2 linked regions of the Herpetosiphon gulosus genome follow. The protein of the gene in region 2 interacts with the protein of the main gene of each other region in a pairwise test. Links are inferred from orthologs where the notes say so. Each region holds a gene or a part of one and is shown on either strand. Other genes may lie near its edges.

Region 1 (9,160 bases), 110 kb from region 2 along the record:
TAGAAATGCAATTGCGTAATCGTGAAAAATACCCACCAGTTAGCGTGGCGGTGATCTTTGATATCTCGGGCAGTATGGGTGAAATGGTTGGTGGCCGCGAAAAAGTAACCTTGGCCTCTGAAGGCGCGGCGCGGGTGGTGCAATTGCTGCGCGATTTTGATGAAATTACGGTTTTGCCGTTTGATAGCGCTGTACAAAACCAATATGGGCCGGTTGCTGGCTCAGAGCGCGAAGTCGCCCAAAGCGAAATTATCGCCCGTGGGGTGACTGGCGGCGGCGGGATCAACGTTCACGATAGTTTGGTTGCTGCTGGCAACGTACTCAAAGGCCGCAATGCGCCAATTCGTCACATTATTTTGCTGGCTGATGGCTCGGATTCGCAGCAACAAGAAAATGCTGTGCGCCTAACCGATGAACATCGGCGTTTAGGCATTACCACCAGCACAATTGCGATTGGTAATGGTGGCGATGTTGGCTTTTTGAATAATGTGGCGGTGGCTGGTGGTGGGCGGCACTTTCTGGTTGAAGATGCATTATCGTTGCCCGATATTGTGCTGCAAGATGCCCAACTTTCGCTGGCCCCCTATATTGTCGAAAAAGCCTTCTTGCCCTTGCTTGGTAGCGATAGCGTGATTATGGCCGATCTGAATACCGCCAATTGGCCACAACTGCTGGGTTATAACGGTACGATGCCCAAGCAAAATGCCAATATGGTCTTGTGGGCCGATGAAGATGCGCCGCTATTGGCCCAATGGCAATATGGCTTGGGTCGTTCAGTTGCTTGGATGAGCGATATGAAAGGCAAATGGGGTACAAATTTAGTACGCTGGGAGCAATTCGAGCGCTTGGCGGCCCAAATTGTTGGCTGGACGCTGCCAGTAATCTCCAATGAAACGATTAGCGTTAATACAACGTTTGTTGGCCCTGAGATGGAAATCATTTTAAACGCCCGCGATGCCAATGATACTCCCTTAACTGGATTGACGGTTGATGGCAATGTGGTCAACGATGGTGGGGTGCAATCGGGCTTGACTTTGGTTGAAGTGAGTGCTGGCATCTATCAAGGCCGAATTGCTAGTCCGGGCGCGGGAACCTACTTTTTGCAATTAGGTGGGCGTAATCGCGAAGGCCAAGCGGTATTTCAAGAAACGGCAGGGGTGATTGTGCCCTACTCGCCTGAATATCGCCAAGGCCAAGCCAACCCCAATTTGCTGGCGACGATTGCCCAACGTAGCCAAGGCCGCGTTTTAACTGATGCAACTAAGGTTTTTGAGCATTCACTCGATTTAGTGACCCGGGCTACACCGATTCACTTTAGTTTGCTGTTAGCCGCATTGGCTTTATTGTTGCTCGATATTGCGGTGCGACGCTTGCGGTTTGGTCAATTAGGCCAAGCTTGGGCCGGAGTGCGTCGTCGTCAAGCCACACCTTCGCCAACAATGGGCGATTTAGCAGCAGCCAAACAGCGTGCCCGTAATAAAATGGGCCAAACTCAAACAGCGGCTGAGCCTGCCTCGATTACCCCGAAAAATGCGCCAGTCTATCAACCTGGGGCCAATTATACCCCGCCAGTAGCCCAGCCCAAGCCAGAAGCAGCACCTTCAATCCCTGCAAAGGTTGACCCAGCACCCAAACCGAGTATGCCAGCACCAAACCCAACCCAAGGGCCACCACCCAAAGCAGTCAATCTTGATGAGATTACTGACCCCTTAGAGCGGCTACGTGCAGCTAAAAACCGTGCTCGGCGGCAATAGTTTAATGAGGACTTGAACTCCATGCTGAGCCTTAAATCGCCGAATTCTAAAATCATGTGGTCGATCAAGCTGATATTAATCATTGTTACGCTGCTAAGTATCGCTAATTTCACTTTTGAATATGGCGTAAAAATTACTAGCGAGCAAAAAACGATTGATTTCCCATCATTTTATTGGGCGAGTGATGCCTTATTTAATCATCATGTTTCGCCATATGATTTTAATTATCTACAATCAAATACTGAAAAGAAAATATTCCCATTTCTCTATCCACCACCAAGTGTTATATTATTCTATCCATTATCATTATTCGAGTATAAAAATGCCCTAGTTATTTATTCAATTATTAATCATCTTGCAATAATCGCAGCAATATTTCTTTTAATTAAGATTTTCAATTATAAATATCTATCAATTCAGTCATTATTATTGACGATTATCATCTATAATTCCTACCCATTGATTGAAAATATCTATAGTGGTCAAGTTAGTGTTATTGTTCTAGTATTTTTATTAATATTTATACTGCTGAAAGATACATTTCAAACCATCGCCTGTTTGGCTTTAGCGCTAGCAATTATTTTAAAAATGTATCCAGTTGTTATTTTACCTGTTCTTTTGATTAATAAAAAATATAAATTATTAATTACAACAACGAGCTTATTAATATTACTAACCCTTGGATCGACGTTATTTATTCCAAGTTTTGTCTGGAACGATTGGCTTGTGAATGTTGTGCCTAGTGGAGGATATGGTGAATATCCCGAGGGATTAACCGACGTATCGTTATTCGATAATAAAGGGGTTAATGGAGTTTTTGCTGAAATCTTGATCAAACAAGATCCAAGCAAGGTTATGAATTATCCAGTATTCGCCAAAGCTGCGACCTATGGCATTTGTATCGCCTTAGTCATTATTACTTTCTTGGTTGTTTATCGATACATTGATCAAAATGATCGCAAAGCGCTTGAGAAAATTGTTTTTGTAACGCTGCCACTCATCTTTTTGATTGCTCCTTTTTCTTGGACTCATCATATTATTACAATCTATCCAACAATTATCTATTTACTTATGATCTACTTTCAGGCTAGTTTGAAGAAGCCTAAGCTCCAAATGCTTTTTATAATCTTGATAATATTAATTATTTTCAAGACATCGACAGTGATCGAGATATTTGCAGCGATATCGATGCTCTGGCTGCTAATGTTGGAAACGATTATCAAACAAAAATCGTTGTTGCCAAGCCCACAAATTGCTCTACAACCTAGCGAATTGCATGATTGAGCATTAAATACAATAATCCTACGAGCAGCAGGCTTAAGCAACGCTCGTAGGATTATGATGTTTACAGCGTATCTTGGAGCTTAACCACCAATTGTTTGAGCGCAAAGCGGGCGCGGCCAAGATTGCCACCGCCATTGACGGCCAACACAGCAAAGTAGCCGGGGATGATTTGCGATGCCAAGTAGGTGGCATTATCGGTCTCAACCGCGACATCACGGACCTGGCCAGCCTTTAAGCGCGAGGCGGCTCCCGCAGCGGCGGCAGCAAGGCCACCCAGCTCCACTTCAGCAATATCTTTGCTAAAGTTTGCATCAACATCGTTGAGGAGCATTTCAACGCCCAGCCCGTCTGTGCCCACGACTCCGGCCAATTTCACACCGGGTACGGTTTCAATCGCGCTGGCCAAAATGTCTTTCATCCCCATAGTGGCTCCTTATCAACAAACTGTGCAGTGAGTTCTGATGTTTGAGCTATCATACCACACCGCGCCCGCTCTGCAAGGCAGGCTTACATTTCGCGACGACCTTGCAATGCTCGCCCCAAGGTTACTTCATCGGCATATTCGAGATCGCTGCCCATCGGCAAGCCCCGCGCCAAGCGCGTTACCCGAATGCCCAAGGGGATAATCTCGCGTGCCAGATAGGCCGCCGTTGCATCGCCCTCAAGATTGGGATTGGTCGAGAGAATCACTTCTTCGATTGGCTCAACCCGCAAGCGAGCCAACAACTCACGAATGCGCAAATCTTCAGGATTGATACCTTCGACTGGCGAGATTGCCCCGTGCAGCACATGATACAGCCCTTTGAATTCACCCGTGCGCTCTAATGCCACCACATCGAGCGGCTCCTCGACCACACAGACTTGGCGCTCATTGCGATTGGCATTCGTGCAAATTGGGCAAGGGTCTTCGACGGTAATGTTAAAGCAGCGATTACAAAAGATCGTGCTATCTTTCATGGCCATAATGGCGTTGGCCAAGCGCTCAGATTGCTCACGTTTAGCGCGGAGCAGGTAAAAAACCAGGCGCGAGGCCGATTTTGGCCCAATTCCAGGCAAGCGATTAAATTCATCGATTAGTTTTGCGACTGGTTCTGGTGTAATCGTATCGTACCCAAATGCCACAATACACGCTCCACAGTTAAGTTAAAACAGGGCGGTCGCACGACCACCCTGAGTCGGGGTAAACAGTCGTTTAGAATAAGCCAGGAATATTCAAGCCGCCAGTGAGTGGCCCCATTTTGGCGTTTGAAAGCTCTTCGGCCTTCTTTGAGGCATCGTTAATTGCCAGCATCAGCAAGTCTTGCAGCATTTCAATTTCGTTGGGGTCAACCGCTTCTGGAGCGATAACGATGCTGAGAATTTCGCGGTGGCCGTTCATCTTAACTTCGATTACGCCGCCGCCAGCGCTGCCTTCGACCAAGGTTTTGCCCAAATCTTCTTGAGCTTGCATCAACTTCTTTTGCATTTGTTGCAATTGATTGAGCATTTTGCGATCCATTATGAAACTCCTTTGTTGAATAGTGCTAGCCTAAAGCAGTGCAAGTATAAGAAATTCAATCTAAATGTCAAAGTAGGCTTGGTTCAGCTGCCATCCTCTTGTACCCCGACAATGCGGGCATCGAAAATATTGCGGGCAGCCTTGACCACATGATCTTTCATGATCTCTTCGCGCTGGCGACGAGCATCACGGGCACGATTTTGCTGATCGCGGTTGGCTTCTTCGCCACGTACAAAAATCTGTCGATTCACGGCTTTGGCCAGTAAATCTTCGATCAAACGCCGTTGGGTTTGGTCGTCGAGTTGTTTGGTATGAAATGGCGAAGGCGTGCCGATCAGCAAGGTATTATCTTCGAGCGCCAATGGTTCGCAGCTTTTGAGCACCGCTTGCAAGCGCGGATTGTAGGGCTTGAGATCTTCGATCACTTGCAACCAAACCGCCTCAACCTCAGCCAGCAAAATTTCCGATTCAGCCAAGACGATATGTTGCTCGGCTTCGGGCATTGGTTGGACTGCTACGGCGGCAACTGGCACTGGGATTGGTTCAACAACTGGTGGTGGTTGCTCAACAATTGTTGGCTCAGCTTGGCGCGGAGCAACAACATTTGGTGCTGGGGTTTGACGTTGAACTGGCGCTGGCTCGGCTGGGCGTGGTGCAACGGCTGGAGTCGGGCGTGGTGCTGGAGCCACCGTACCACGAACTGGGCTGGGTGCTGTCACCGCCACTGGTACTGGCACAACCAAGGCTTCAACGACCGCCATTTCCAAGGGCAATTGACCATAGGGCGTGGTACGCAATTGATGATCGAGGCTGCTGAAAATTTTGAGCCAAGCCAAAATCGCCGCCAAGGCAAGCTGTTGGCTATGGCTTTGCATCGTAGCCAAAACGTCGTGACCAACATCAAGCAAATCGGCGGCTCCACCCGATTTAAGCAACATCAGGCCTCGTAAATAGCTCACCACATCGCGGGTAAACTGACGTAAATCAGCGCCTTGATCGGCAATCGTGTTGATCACGCTTAATGCTGCGGCTACATCTTCGGCGGCAAAGGCGGCTACCAAGGTTTCCACCTCGTGAGAGGCAGTTGCCCCCAGTAAACTTTGCACCCGACTCAAGGGAATTTGCGGTTCGCCATAGCCCATCAACTGGTCGAGAATGCTCATGGCATCGCGCATCGAGCCAGTTGCCGCCCGTGCCACCGCCTCAGCCACGCCAGGCTCAAGGAAAACGCCTTCTTCGCCAGCGACCCATTCGAGGTGGGCAATCGTGTTGGCGATCGTATGACGATTGAACACAAAGCGCTGACAGCGTGAAAGAATCGTCGCTGGCACTTTATGAAATTCAGTTGTTGCTAAAATAAACATAGCATGGTCGGGTGGTTCTTCGAGGGTTTTGAGCAACGCATTGAAGGCAGCGGTGCTCAACATATGCACTTCGTCAATCACATAAACTTTTTTGCGAAATTGGGTTGGGCGAAATTGGACTTTTTCGATGATTTCGCGGGCATCATCAACGCTGGTATGCGAGGCAGCGTCCATCTCAATCACGTCAACAGCGCGACCCTCGGCTATTGCGCGACAGGTGCTGCACTCGCCACAAGGCCGCAAACGCGGATCGTTTTGCTCACAATTGACCGCCTTGGAAAGAATCCGTGCGGCACTGGTTTTGCCAACCCCGCGCGGCCCAGTAAATAAATAGGCATGGCCAATGCGATTGGCGGCAATGGCATTGCGCAAGGCTTGCACAATATGGCTTTGGCCCACCAAATCATCGAAGGTCTGCGACCGCCATTTTCGATATAACGCTTGCGACGACATCTATACTCAACCCTTTTGAAACATCAGTCTCAATTATAGCATGCTCACCGATTAGAACATAGCGCATCGAACAAAGAACATAGCGATCAGAGACTGGATTGAATCCACGAATTGCACGAATTCCACGAACTATATTCCGATAGCCAATAGCCTTATCCTCTCAACCCCCTAATATCTGAATCCTGACCCATATGTTCTATGCGCTTTGTTCTATGTTCTTTACCAATCAAGGAAAGGCACTGGCCATGGTCACCAAACTGCCCAATAAAATCAGCAATAACGCCACGATATAGCCCAGCACGGCCAGATTGAAGGCCAAACCTCGGCCAACTTGATACCACCGATACTGGTGTTGGGCTTTAGCAGCACGTTGAGTCCATTGCAAAATCTGGGGAATTTGGGGCATGGCTTGCGCAAAAAGCTGTTTGACTGCTAGCTCGGGTTGCGATACATCGACTTGGACTGAACCTAAGTGATGTTCTTCAACATATTCGCCTGGAGCCAACCACTCGCCAGTTTTGGCATCGCCAACGAAGCGGTTGCGATAGCGCACCGCTCGGCAAAACAAACGAAATTCAATCGTATTGGCGTTAATCGCAATCACAAATGTGCCGATTAATGGCCTTAGCGCAAAAACTTTGGTGGTGAGATGATCGCGCACAACGATTGGTACAATCACCGAATAGCGATCAGCCTGAATTTTGGCATGGGGAATTTCGGTGCAATGCTCTAGCTGAACTGAGCCTAAGGCTTGCATAAAGTGGGGTAATTGCAGCTCGATTAATGGGCGCACAATGCGGGCGGTGGCACGGCTATGCAGATCGCTCTCAGTTTGGCGAATGCGCTCGATCTGCTGCTCTAAACGCCAGCGTAAAATCCGTGCTCGTTCCATAGCAACCACCTAGTTGATGGAAGTTTGCTAGCTGATAGCTCGTTTACGGTCAGCTAAACGCTGCTCGATCTCTCGATCTGCAACAATTTGGTCGGCCTCAAAATAGACTTGAGCCACAATCAACCAAGCCCAAAACAGACAGCTCATCAACAGCCATAAGGCTGCTAGCAGCCACCACACCGCCACTGCCGGAATATGGGTCAATTGCCAGAGCCACCAACCAGCTCCCAGTGCCGGTAGATATACTGGCAGGGTCACTAACCGCGCACTGAAATAGATCCAACGGCCATTGCTGCCAAGCGCTCGCCGAAAACTGGCTCGTCCCAAGGCTTTTTCAACGGCCCCATCGCGGGCAAAAAAAAGCTTGCTGACTGGCGAGAAACTGCCCAAGAAACTAACCCCAAACAGCGTGCCAAAAATTATCAATGTTACGCTAGTGGCAATGCTGTTGTTGCCGCCCACGATAAACGGCAGAATCGCACAAAACAGAAACGTCGCGGCAACCAGCTGCGGGAAAATAAAATAAACAAAATCCATCACGGTTGCCAACAAGCCCATCACCGCTTTATCGCCAAATTGTCGCCACGCAGGCAAGGGCAGCCGATAACCGCGCGAGCTATTATCAAGATGCTCAATTACCAAGCCTTGAGGCCAAATTACCCCAAACATGCTTGAACCAAGCAAGCCACCAAGCGCAACTTTGGGCAACCACATACGGTCGCTCCAAACAATTCGCAGGGCGTTTTGTAATGCTCGCAATGGCTGAAATCGTTCGCCTGCCACGTTTCCCCCTCGTGCTATGCTTCCAAGCTGCGTCGAATGAGATCAAGCGCAGCAGTGGCGATAAAGCCCAAAGCATCGTCACTTTTTAATTCAACTCGGCGGGTAAAGCTACGTTGCAAATCTTTGCCAACCAGCACAATGCAGACATCGGTAAAGCCATCGGCTCCAACTTGAGCTGGCACAGCGGCAATTCCATAGCTGGCCTGCCAATTGTTGCGCACAGTGTTGGCCCCAGCAATTGCCAACGATTCAGCAGCATCGCGATCAACCGCTTGATCGAGCGGATGAATCGTCACGCCACGCAAGGCTTGAACTAGATCTGGTTTGGCTGAACGCAAAGCATTGTAGATTGGTGCACCGCGTAAGCCTTCATAAATTGCCACACTAGCCGAACGATTGGTCAAACGCCGCAGTACATGTGCCGCCAAGCCATCACGATCCATCAAAAAGCGCTCAAGCCGCCGCTCCACTTCTGCCGCACAAGCCTCAATATCAGCCTCAACTTGGGCTGGATCTTCGCCTTGAGCCGAGATTCGCACTTCGTATTGGGCGGCTTTGGCCGAAATGCCAACCGTTGGATAGGATGCTTGCATCAAATCGGCAATAATTTCGCCAGCCTCGGCCTCGCTTGTGCCGCTGAGCCAAATCGAGCGCACCAACAAGACTGATTTTAGCTCGCGCTCGTTGCGCAAAAATGGCAGCAACTCAGTTTCAACCAAAAACTTCATCTCGCTGGGCACGCCTGGAAACACCATCAGCGCCCGTGAGCCTTCATCGATGATGAATGAGGGTGCTGTGCCCCGAGCGTTGGGCACTGGTCGAGCGCCCATCGGCACAAAGGCTTGCTGGCGGTTGCTCTCGCTCATTGTGCGGCCAAACGAACGAAAGCGAGCAGCGATGCCATCGAACAGATCTTGGTGGAATTCCAAGGGCCGTTGAGTTGCTTGGGCCACGGCTTCGCGCGTCAGATCGTCGGCAGTTGGGCCAAGTCCGCCTGTGCATAACACCAATGGGCTACGTTGCCAGGCCGCCGCGATCACCTCGGTGATTGCGCCAATATCATCGGCGACTAAGGTGACACGTTGCACCTCGACCCCAACTGTGGCCAAGGTACGAGCCAACCAAGCGCTAT
Region 2 (10,560 bases):
GTACACCCGAAGCTACCCGCACACCTTGGTCTACCCCACTTGCTACTCGTACTCCACTAGCAACGCGGACACCCGAAGCCACTCGTGTGCCGATGACACGCACGCCTGAAGCTACTCGGACACCTTGGCCTACCCCACTTGCTACTCGTACTCCACTAGCAACGCGCACGCCTGAAGCAACAAAAACGCCAACTCCAACGCTTTAGTTAAATTCTAGAGCAGCCAGATTGCATATTGATCTCGCTGCTCTAGCTATAAAAATAGTACTCAAGATTAAATAAGCATTTTCGATTTTTGTACGAGTGGTAATAATTAAATATCGTCAATATAGGATTAAAGAACCACTCAATTGACATATCGATTAATCGAATACTTCGTTTCTCTCAATAGCAATCCTATTTTGGTGAAGGAGTATTCAATGTTCAGCTTTCGATCGATCTCAAGCAAGCAATTAACTCTATTTGCAAACAGTGTGGGATTATTGTTAATCGCAGGTTGTAGCCAAACAATCCAACAAACTCAGAATTCCAGCAATTATCCTGCACCACAAGCTACGGCAACTGCTTTGATCGCTTCAGCCACCCGCACACCCCGACTAGAGCCAACGAAAACCAAAACTGCTACCGCAGTGGCAAGTCCCACCCGTCCAGATGCCTACCCTCAGCCCACTAAAACTATGGTTGTTGTTGCGACCAGCACACCACGGCCTCAACCAACTAAAATCGCCTCACCTGTGCCAGCAACTCCAAGCCAAACCGTGGTTGCAACCCGCACGCCACGGCCTGAACCAACATTAACGCCACGGCTAGCGCCAACTGCAACCAGCATCCCACCAGTCAATCCTTATCCCCAGCCAACCGTTGGTACACAGCCAACGCTTGTAATTCAGCCAACAGCTGGCGTTCAACCAACAACTGGAACGCAACCAGAATCAACTCAGACACCACAGTCAGAACCGACCGAGCAACCAGAACCAACCGAACAATCGGAGCCAACCCGCACGCCACGGCCAGAGCCAACTGCCAATCCCTATCCACAGCCACAGCCAACCCGTACACCACAGCCGCAACCGACGGCCAACCCCTATCCGCAGCCACAGCCAACCCGCACGCCCCGCCCTGAACCGACGGCCAACCCCTATCCGCAGCCACAGCCAACCCGCACGCCCCGCCCCGAACCAACTCAGCATCCCTATCCATAGGCTACAACACAGCACGGGCGATCGAATTCTTGATCGCCCGTGCTGCAATCTTTGACTATATCGTCGATTGCTCAAGCCAAGCTTTAGAATCTTCATCAAAAGTAGGATCATCATAAAGACTAGGCATATGACAGTCAATAATAAGATTATCCATTTGCTCTAAAAAATCTAACCCTTCTCGTGTGATGCTATTAATATCTGTTTGACGATCTCGATTTGTATATCCTTGCCCATATATTTTAGTCATATGTGTTTGTATAAATGATCTTAAGTCAAGATTATCATTGAAGTTTTTATATCTGGAATATAAATCATTTGTTGTCAATGGATTCGCTTTTAATAGTTCTAATATTTTATATATATTAATTTTATCTATAGATGTTTGTATAAACGGCAGTACATTAAAGTAATTATCAGTATTTGGATTTATATCTATAACATCTGGAACGCTAATAAACTTTTCATGTTCTTTACCTTGAGTAATAATATATTGTTTATTTGATTTATTCGTAAGTTGAGCCATTGACATTAATGCCAAATTTATTACATTTGCCCCTCCGGTAAGATTACACCAAATTTCTTTTCCTTGCCGATTAGGAGCTGAAAAATGATAGGTAACTCTTATCACTCTTTTAAGGCATTCTTGGAAATTATTTATATTTAACTTACACCAATAAAGCTTGCGTTTTTTCTTAGGGTCAAAATTTTTCCATTTTGTCAATAATACTCGCTCTATTTCAGTACGAACATCACCTGGTGAAGCGTTACCTATATAGTCAAATGCATTCAATTTTCGTTCAACAACTTCAGGACTAGAGAATAAAACTAATGCTTCAATGTAGCCTGCGTTTTTTTCCGAATGATTAATCCCGCCACTATTTTTAAACAAACGTTGAATCGATTCTGGTGGATTGGGTTTGGCACTCATTTGCAGAGCTTTTTCAATATAATCAACTGCGCAAGTTACTGCTCCAACCGAACGTCCTACACCCATAAAATGGTAAACACCCATTCGACCCTCCAAATATGGTCATTGGTTGGTTTTTAGAGTTGTTCGAGCACGGCGCTCTCTTGGCCGAGCATTGAATAGAGGTTACTCAATAAGCCCTCTTGGGGATTGATGCGATAGCTTGGCTCTAACATCACTTGACCCATCGGATTCGGCAAATAGATCGTAATTGGTTGATCGCCTTCGTAGCCGCGTAACACCCGATCAATCTCTTGCATGCGCCGAATATCAGTTTCGGTGTTGCCTGAGCGTGGCAAATAAATGTGCAGATGATAACGCGGCCCACTTGCAATCGCTACGTTGCTGCTATCTTCAGGCGCTGCAGTTGGCGCAACACTGACTTTACGTCGTGGCCGTGGCACAATGGTAACTGCGGCTGGGGTGGCTTCGCCGTGGCCGTTGCCATTGGGATAATGCCCGTTGCCATTGCCATTACTTGCAGCATAGCCATTGCCATTCGCTGGGGCTGAATTAACGCTGGGTGTGCTCATAGCTGGACGTACCTCAACATACACATCTTCATTGAATGGTTCCTCTGGCATTGGTGCGCCATCATCAAGATACTCGGGCATAGCCTCAACTGCGCCAACCGAACGCCGTACCGCCACCGTAGCCGTAGGCACAGCCTTATTATTCGTTTGTTCAACCTTGAAAGCCGTAACCGATTCAAGCATCAACTGCATTTCGTCGCGGCGATTATCAACCTTGGCCGTAATTTGCACAATCGCATCATCAACCAACAGCTCGGCATATTGCTCCAAGGTTCGCGGAAAGGCCACAAATTCAATTTCGCCCTCAAGATCCTCGACCTTGCCCACCATCATCGAATCGCCTTTTTTGGTTTGGATGCGCTTGGTATTGTTAATCATGCCAATCAAGCGGATGGTTGTACCAATATGCTTTTTATCGATCATGCCAAGGCTGATCCGGCCAGGATCGTGCGGGGCATTGGCTAAGGCTTGAGCCATGGGATGCGCAGAGATATACATTCCCAATAGCTCTTTTTCCCAGTTCAGCAATTCGCGCTGCATTTCGAGGCCAGTTGTGGCTGGAGGGAAGGGAATTGGTGCGATCGTCGGAGTGCTGGTTTGTTCGCCGCCGCCCAGCATATCAAACAGGCTATTTTGGCCTGCTTCACGGGCTTTTTGGGTTTCATGGCCAGCACTAATCGCCCGATCAAGAATCGCAAGTTTCTGGTGACGTGTGCCAGGCAACGAATCCATCGCACCACACTTGACCAAACTTTCCATCACGCGCTTGTTGAGCACCCCGCGATCAACCCGCGCACAAAAGTCTTCGATGCTGCTGAATGGGCCGCTTTCGTCGCGAACTTTCAAAATGGCCTGAATCGGGCCAATCCCAACGTTGCGAATTGCACTCAGGCCAAAGCGAATTCCACGATTGTATTTGATGCCTTCGGGCAGTTCGCCAGCAATATCAACAATCGTAAAGCCTTCTTTGCTACCATTGACATCGGGCGGCGAGACGGCCACGCCCAAGCGCGAGGCTTCGGCCACGCTCTTGGCAACTTCGTCGATCTCGCCCGAAGCGGCTGAGAGCGTTGCAGTCATATATTCGGTGGGATAATTATTTTTGAGCCAAGCCGTTTGATATGAGAGCAAACCGTAAAGTGTCGAGTGCGGACGGTTGAATGAATAGCCAGCAAATGGCAGAATCAGTTCCCACAGTTCATCGGCTTGGGCTTGGGTTAGGCCTTTGCGTAAACACCCTTCTTTAAACCGCACCGAGTTTTCCGCCATCAGTTCTTTGTTTTTCTTGCTGATAGCCTTAATCACGATATAGGCTTCACCAAGCGTATATTCGGCAACTGCTTGGAGCAATTGCATAATTTGTTCTTGATAAACGATAACCCCGTAGGTATCTTCAAGAATTGGCTTGAGAATCGGGTGAATATATTTGATCGCGTGAGGATTATTTTTGTTGTGAATGTAGACTGGAATTTGTTCCAGCGGGCCTGGCCGATAGAGCGCCACCATACCGTACAAATCATCGACCCGGGTGGGCTTGAGTTGCACGAGGTAACGAGTCATGCCCGCCGATTCAAGCTGGAAGACATCGACGGTCTCACCGCGACCAAGCGCTTCAAAGGTTTTCTTATCATCAAGCGGAATATCCGAGAGCCACATGGTTTGGCCGGTGGTTTGCTCGATTAGTTGCAAGGCTTCGGCGGCCACCGACAGGTTGGTCAAGCCCAAAATATCCATTTTGAGCAAGCCCATTTTGGCCAGCGTCGGTCCTTCAAAAGCGGCCATTACCCCATGTTCATCTTTGGTGGTGCGTTGCAATGGCACCATGTTTTCGAGCGGATGGCGACTAACGACGACCCCACAGGCATGAGTTCCGACGCTCTTCATGCGCCCTTCAACTTTACGTGCCCAATCCATCAATTCGCGCAATTTGGGGTCGGTATCATAAATTTGCTTCAGTTCGGGTACTTTATCCAGCGATTTGGCGATCGTCATGCCCACAGGCAAGGTAGGAATTAATTTGGCAACTCGATCAACCTCACTGAGCGGAATATCAAGCACGCGGCCCATATCGCGCAAGGCTGCTTTTGCGCCTAGCGTGCCATAGGTGATAATTTGGGCCACATTTTCACGGCCATATTTAGTTGCAATATAATCGAGAATTTCGCCACGCCGCGCATCGGCAAAGTCGGTGTCGATATCGGGCATTTCCAAGCGTTCGGGCGAGAGAAAGCGTTCGAACAGCAGCTTGTTCTGCACCGGATCAACATCGGTAATGCCTAAGCAGTAAAGCACCAACGAAGCACCTGCCGAACCCCGGGGCAGACATGGAATCCCATTTGAGCGGGCAAATTTAACGTAATCCCAAACGATCAACATATAATCCGGAAAGCCAGTTTGATTGATTACGTCAAGTTCATAACTCAGGCGCTGCACATATTCCTCAGTGGGATTGCCATTACAGCGCTTGATCAAGCCTTCTTCGCAAATCAGCCGCAAGTACGAAGCAGCATCGTGGCCTTCAGGAATATCAAATTCGGGCAATTCGACCCGCCCGAAATCGAGTTTCAGGTTACACATATCGGCGATCCGGCGGGTATTTTCCATCGGAGCCGTGCCATAGATCTTGTAGCGATCCCACATTTCATCGCCCGACATAATGTGGTAGGTTTCGTCCATTTGATAATTTTTCGAGCACAACTCTTGCAGCGTCAAGTTGAAGCCCATCGCCATCACCCGCGAATGGGTATCGAGATCTTCACGGCGCACAAAGTGAGTATCGTTGGTCGCCACCAAAGGCACATGCATTTCATTGGCGATTCGCACCAACTCTTCGTTAATTTCGACCAGTTCGGGGGTATTGTTGTGCAGTTGCAATTCGATGAAATAATTCTCAGGCCCGAATAAATCGCGGAACCATGCCACCGTTTCGATGGCTTTTTGGCGTTGTTTAGCTTGAACTTGCTGAATCACTTCGCCCGCGATACACGACGATGTGACGATCAAGCCTTCGTGATACTGCTCAAGCAACTGGCGATCGATCCGTGGCCGCGCAAAAATGCCTTTGCCCATACCATCGAGATGTGAGCGCGAGGTCAATTTCACCAAATTGCGATACCCAACCTCATTTTGAGCGATCAACAGCAAGTGATAATAATTTTTGCCGCCCTTGACCATGGGATCTTTAATCGAGTTGGGGGCGATATAGGCTTCCATACCAATAATCGGCTTGACATTGGCTTTTTTGGCGTTGGCATAAAACTCCATCGCGCCATACATCACACCGTGGTCGGTTATGGCGATGCTGTCCATCTGAAGTTCAGCCGCACGTTCGGCAATGGCCTTGGTTGTGGCATAGCCATCAAGCAAGCTATACTCCGAGTGAACGTGAAGATGGACAAAATCTTTCATAACAAACCTCTTCTATGGCTAGAGTTGCCCATAGCGAAAGCCGCCCACAAACTGGCGGCAAAAGAGCAAAAAATGCTTTACACAAATTGAGTGCAAAAGGTGGTTTTTAGGCCATCGCTATGGTAGAGAAAACGCTTATTCTCAGCTTGGTGTGTCAAGGGAGCGTGTAGTGTACTCAGAATTTGAGGTAAAAAAGCCCGTTTTGCTGGCTCCCGCTTAGTCTTTGTATTATACCATAGCTGTTTGTGGATAACTACGTGAATAAGCTGTGGATTAAAGGTGTAAAACATTATGTCGAGGTTTCTGCATAATCGCAGCTAGTAGGTTAAACCCCAAGTGGGTTTGATCAAGTGACATCAATCAAACCCACTTGGGTAGCCTCAACAGCGATTAATCAACGTCTTATTTAGCGCGCAACCTGCGGCAAATAGAACAAATATGTTGTAGTTTCGGGCGGGACAAAGCTAAGTGCTGCCACACCCAACGAAGAGTCGCACCAAGGTTGTAGCATCCCAACGCGCTAACGTACCAGTCGTAACCTTATCGAAGCGCTCGAACAGCCCATCAAGATATAAAAAGAATGATCGGCAACCAATACTTTCAGCACTTGATCGAAGGTTGCAACTCATTGACAGTTTGTTCCATTGAAACGGCACGATTGATCATGGGCCAGTAAAGCGAATTTAAAAACCCTACTCCCAAAAAGCAGCAGGGTTAACGTAGCAGTTGCTCAGCCAACGATTTAGAGCCAAGCCACCAACACATAGTAGACCAACGGCGCAGTGAACAGCAGCGAATCAACCCGATCAAGCAAGCCGCCATGGCCAGGAATCAGATTGCCAGAATCTTTGACTCCTGCTTGGCGTTTTAACAACGATTCAGCCAAATCGCCGAGCGTGCCACCACCCGCCCCAATCACCCCCAGAATAATTGCTTGAACGAGGGTTAATGGCATACCTAAGAGTGCCACAATCCCAATTCCGGCAGCAATTGAGGCGATTGTACCGCCCACAAAGCCTTCCCAAGTTTTTTTGGGGCTAAGCACTGGAGCCAGCTTATGTTTACCAAAGGTGCGGCCTGCAAAATAGGCTCCAGTATCTGAGGCCCAAGTCACGGCGAAGGTGGCATAGATCCAAGCAGCACCCGTTTCAATATTGAGCGAGCTGAGCGGGCCGCCACTGAGGGTTGGGCTGGTTGCAGCACGCAGCAAAACAAAATGGCTAAGCATTGCGCCAGCATAAATTGCGCTGCCCAAACTGGCTGCCCAAGCATCAAGAGCGCCTGTGCGTTCCCGCCGACTAATTTCATAGATCAAACTAGCCATCGCGCCCAAGGTCACGACGGCTCCGGTTAAATTAACGTTGGTTTGTGGTTGAGCTACTGCCGCAGCCACAAAGGCCAAACCAAGGCCAATCGCTAATGGCAAACGTGGATGATAGCCACCAACTCGCAAAATCCGCTGAATTTCATAGATGCCGATCACGACTGCGACGGCAATTAGGCCCGTTGTCCACCAACCGCCCAACCACACAATGATCAATACGACTGGAGCTAATACCAAAGCGCTTGCAATTCGCGTGCCCAACGTGGCCTCCTCTATGGGTTTATAGGCTGAGAACGTTGGTTAGCATACCACGAATTAACGTCCCCAAAAATGCAACACAATATCTTGATCGAAGGTTTTTTGGCCATAATCATGCAATATTCGCAAGATTTGTGCCCGATGATCGGTTGCATGATTGGCAAGTTGGACTAAAACCTGCCAGTGGGCCAAATTCATGCCTGGCAATACGTCGGCCAATTGCTCATCGCTCAATTGATCGACATAGGTGGTTACTTGGCTGCGCATCTGATTAAACACGTCGCGCACGCTGGCAATCGTTGGATATTCCAGCGGATCAAGATGTTTTGGCCGCTCACCTGTTTGCAAACCTGTAAGCCATGCTCGTTCGACGCTGGCGATATGCACCAAATGATTGCGCAACGAACCCTGCGAATAGGGGTAATCAGCGCAAAATTGTTCGTCACTCAAGCCCTCAATACTACTCCAAATCCGTTGATCAAAATCGGCGTTGTAAGCCAATAAGCCTTTGATAACCGTCAATGCTTGCATCACCCACCTCAACCTAAAATCAATTGCTTAGCATCATAGCTTAATCGTTGTATTTTGTGAACAGATGTGCGCAATTAGTTTATTTTTCAGGCTCTGCTTAAAATGGAATTCGCAAAAGCTCTCGCATATGGCTGCTTACCCAAAATCGTCCTTTAGGGGGTGCAGGGGGATGAAAACACCCTGCGTTCCCCGCCTTGAGGCGGGGCGGAGGGGTGGTGATCATCATAATCTAGACAGGCGTTAACGTTGGCCTATGCCCTAAGAAAGCATCATTCATTGGGCTGATGGAAACGTTCTCGGAACGATTATAATGCGCATATTGGCATATCATGGTTTTTGCAAGCAAAGCTAGGCAGGTTATGGAGCAGCAGGACATCAACGCCAACGTGCGGCATAATGTGGTCGTGAATGTGGCCGATGGGGCATTTTTTGGGGCGGCCACGGGCATCGCCTCGTTTGTGACGGTTATTCCGCTATTTATGCATACCTTGACCGATTCGGCCACCTTGATTGGCTTGGTTTCGGCAATTCACTCGGTTGGTTGGCAGTTACCCCAATTATTAACTGCTCGGCGCGTTGCTTCGTTGCGGCGTTACAAACCCATGGTGCTGCTCATGACGATCAACGAGCGCTTGCCCTTTTTTGGTTTAGCCTTGATTGCCTGGTTTGCTGCTGATTTAGGCCGCGAATTAGCCTTGTGGCTGGCCTATATTTTGTTGATTTGGCAGGGCTTGGGCGGTGGCGTAACCGCGACCGCTTGGCAAACCATGATCGGCAAAATTATGCCGCATCGCTGGCGTGGTACGTTCTTTGGGGTGCAATCAGCCGCTGCCAATTTGCTCGCCAGCGTTGGGGCGGTCGCTGCTGGGGTTATTTTGGATAAATTACCCTCGCCGCTTGATTTCGTGGTCTGTTTTGGGGTTTCAGGTGTGGCGATGTTTATTTCGTGGTCGTTTTTGGCTTGGACTAAAGAACCAAGCCGCGAGCCAGAACATACCCATGGCAGCCAACGTGATTTTTGGGCCAGCATCGCCAATATTCTCAAGCGCGATCGTAATTTTCGCTGGTTTTTGGCCTCGCGGATTATCTCGCAGCTTGGCTTGATGGCGACGGCATTTTTCACAGTATATGCAGTGCAACGCTTCGGGCTTGATGATCAGACTGCTGGCATTATGACCGCGCTCTATTTAATCATCCAAACGGTTGCCAACCCAATCATGGGCTGGCTTGGCGATCGGATTGGCTATCGGCGGGTAATGGAAGTTGGAGCATTGTTAGCCTTAGTTGCAGGCATGGGTGCGTGGTTAGCACCAGCTTTGGGTTGGTTTTATTTAATTTTTGCGATTGCTGGGGTGGCCAACGTTGCCTTTTGGACGATGGCCATGGCTATGACTTTAGAGTTCGGCAGCCTTGCTGAGCGGCCAAGCTACATTGGTTTAGCCAACACCTTGACTGCTCCAGCAACTTTAGTCGCACCGTTGATTGGCGGTTGGTTGGCTGATTCAGCGGGCTACAATTACACGTTTGCGCTAGCGGCAGCTGGCGGTTTGCTAACGTGGCTGATTCTACGTTTTGCCGTGCGCGATCCCCAATCTGCCCACATGATCGAAGCTCATGCTGAGCCACAGGTAGTTGTGGCTTCGTAAGCACTTTTTATCGTGATCCACGAAGGACACAAAGAACCACAAAGGGAGTAGGCTATTGACTATTGACTTTCCAACCAATCTCCGATAGCTCAAAGCCAATAGCCTACTCCTTATGCTCTATGCTCTATGTGTAATGGTTTATTGGGTTAGCAACGGCCAGCATGCCCTCACCCCCTAGCCCCCTCTCCCGCACGCGAGGCGAGGGGGAACCGCTCCAGGAGTGCTCCCCTCGCCCGCCGCAGTGGGCGAGGGGCTGGGGGTGAGGGAACGAGCACTGGTTGTCAATCCAATGAACCATTATATCTATGCTCTTTGCCCTATGTTCTATGGTTACCCTCGGCGGGCTAGCTCGGTGGCAATTGGCAAGGTTACCCAAAAGGTTGTGCCACGACCAAGCGTGCTAGTGGCCCAAATTCGCCCGCCATGCAATTCGATTAAGGCTTTGGTGATCGACAAGCCTAAGCCTGTACCGCCAATTTTGCGGGTGGTTGAGTTATCGACACGGAAAAAGCGCGTGAACAGCTTAGGCAAATCTTCTTCGGAAATGCCCATGCCTTGGTCGCGCACTGCAATAATCACTGAGCGCTCGTTGGGCAAGGGCGGTGCACCAGGCGGCACTTTGCGCAATTCACGCACAATTAATGCCACTTGGCCACCATTGGGCGAATATTTGATCGCGTTCGAGAGCAAGT

What was found.
Region 1: the proteins of dnaE (region 2) and dnaX interact in binary tests that used the Escherichia coli proteins (3 or more experiments, as listed by UniProt). The link is inferred for Herpetosiphon gulosus from one-to-one orthologs.

Annotation. Positions count from the first base shown.
Region 1 is NZ_BAABRU010000002.1:110,107-119,266, forward strand. The notes cover bases 3,987-6,961. They hold dnaX (DNA polymerase III subunit gamma/tau), read right to left. Parts: upstream 6,354-6,961; coding sequence 4,620-6,353; downstream 3,987-4,619. Other genes in these bases: recR (recombination mediator RecR), read right to left, coding at 3,987-4,160; ABEB26_RS02550 (YbaB/EbfC family nucleoid-associated protein), read right to left, coding at 4,231-4,539; ABEB26_RS02560 (hypothetical protein), read right to left, coding at 6,580-6,961. Also shown: ABEB26_RS02530 (glutamine amidotransferase), read left to right, coding at 1-1,754; ABEB26_RS02535 (glycosyltransferase family 87 protein), read left to right, coding at 1,776-3,038; ABEB26_RS02540 (roadblock/LC7 domain-containing protein), read right to left, coding at 3,100-3,462; more of recR, read right to left, coding at 3,546-3,986; more of ABEB26_RS02560, read right to left, coding at 6,962-7,245; ABEB26_RS02565 (DUF4013 domain-containing protein), read right to left, coding at 7,273-8,028. UniProt on the Escherichia coli protein: Part of the beta sliding clamp loading complex, which hydrolyzes ATP to load the beta clamp onto primed DNA to form the DNA replication pre-initiation complex.
Region 2 is NZ_BAABRU010000002.1:280-10,839, forward strand. Bases 2,046-6,420 are described here. They hold dnaE (DNA polymerase III subunit alpha), read right to left. Parts: upstream 6,110-6,420; coding sequence 2,246-6,109; downstream 2,046-2,245. Other genes in these bases: ABEB26_RS02070 (hypothetical protein), read right to left, coding at 2,046-2,213. Outside these bases: ABEB26_RS02065 (hypothetical protein), read left to right, coding at 419-1,201; more of ABEB26_RS02070, read right to left, coding at 1,257-2,045; ABEB26_RS02080 (hypothetical protein), read right to left, coding at 6,574-6,738; ABEB26_RS02085 (phosphatidate cytidylyltransferase), read right to left, coding at 6,852-7,694; ABEB26_RS02090 (DinB family protein), read right to left, coding at 7,749-8,222; ABEB26_RS02095 (MFS transporter), read left to right, coding at 8,582-9,868; ABEB26_RS02100 (ATP-binding protein), read right to left, coding at 10,199-10,560. UniProt on the Escherichia coli protein: DNA polymerase III is a complex, multichain enzyme responsible for most of the replicative synthesis in bacteria. This DNA polymerase also exhibits 3' to 5' exonuclease activity. The alpha chain is the DNA polymerase catalytic subunit.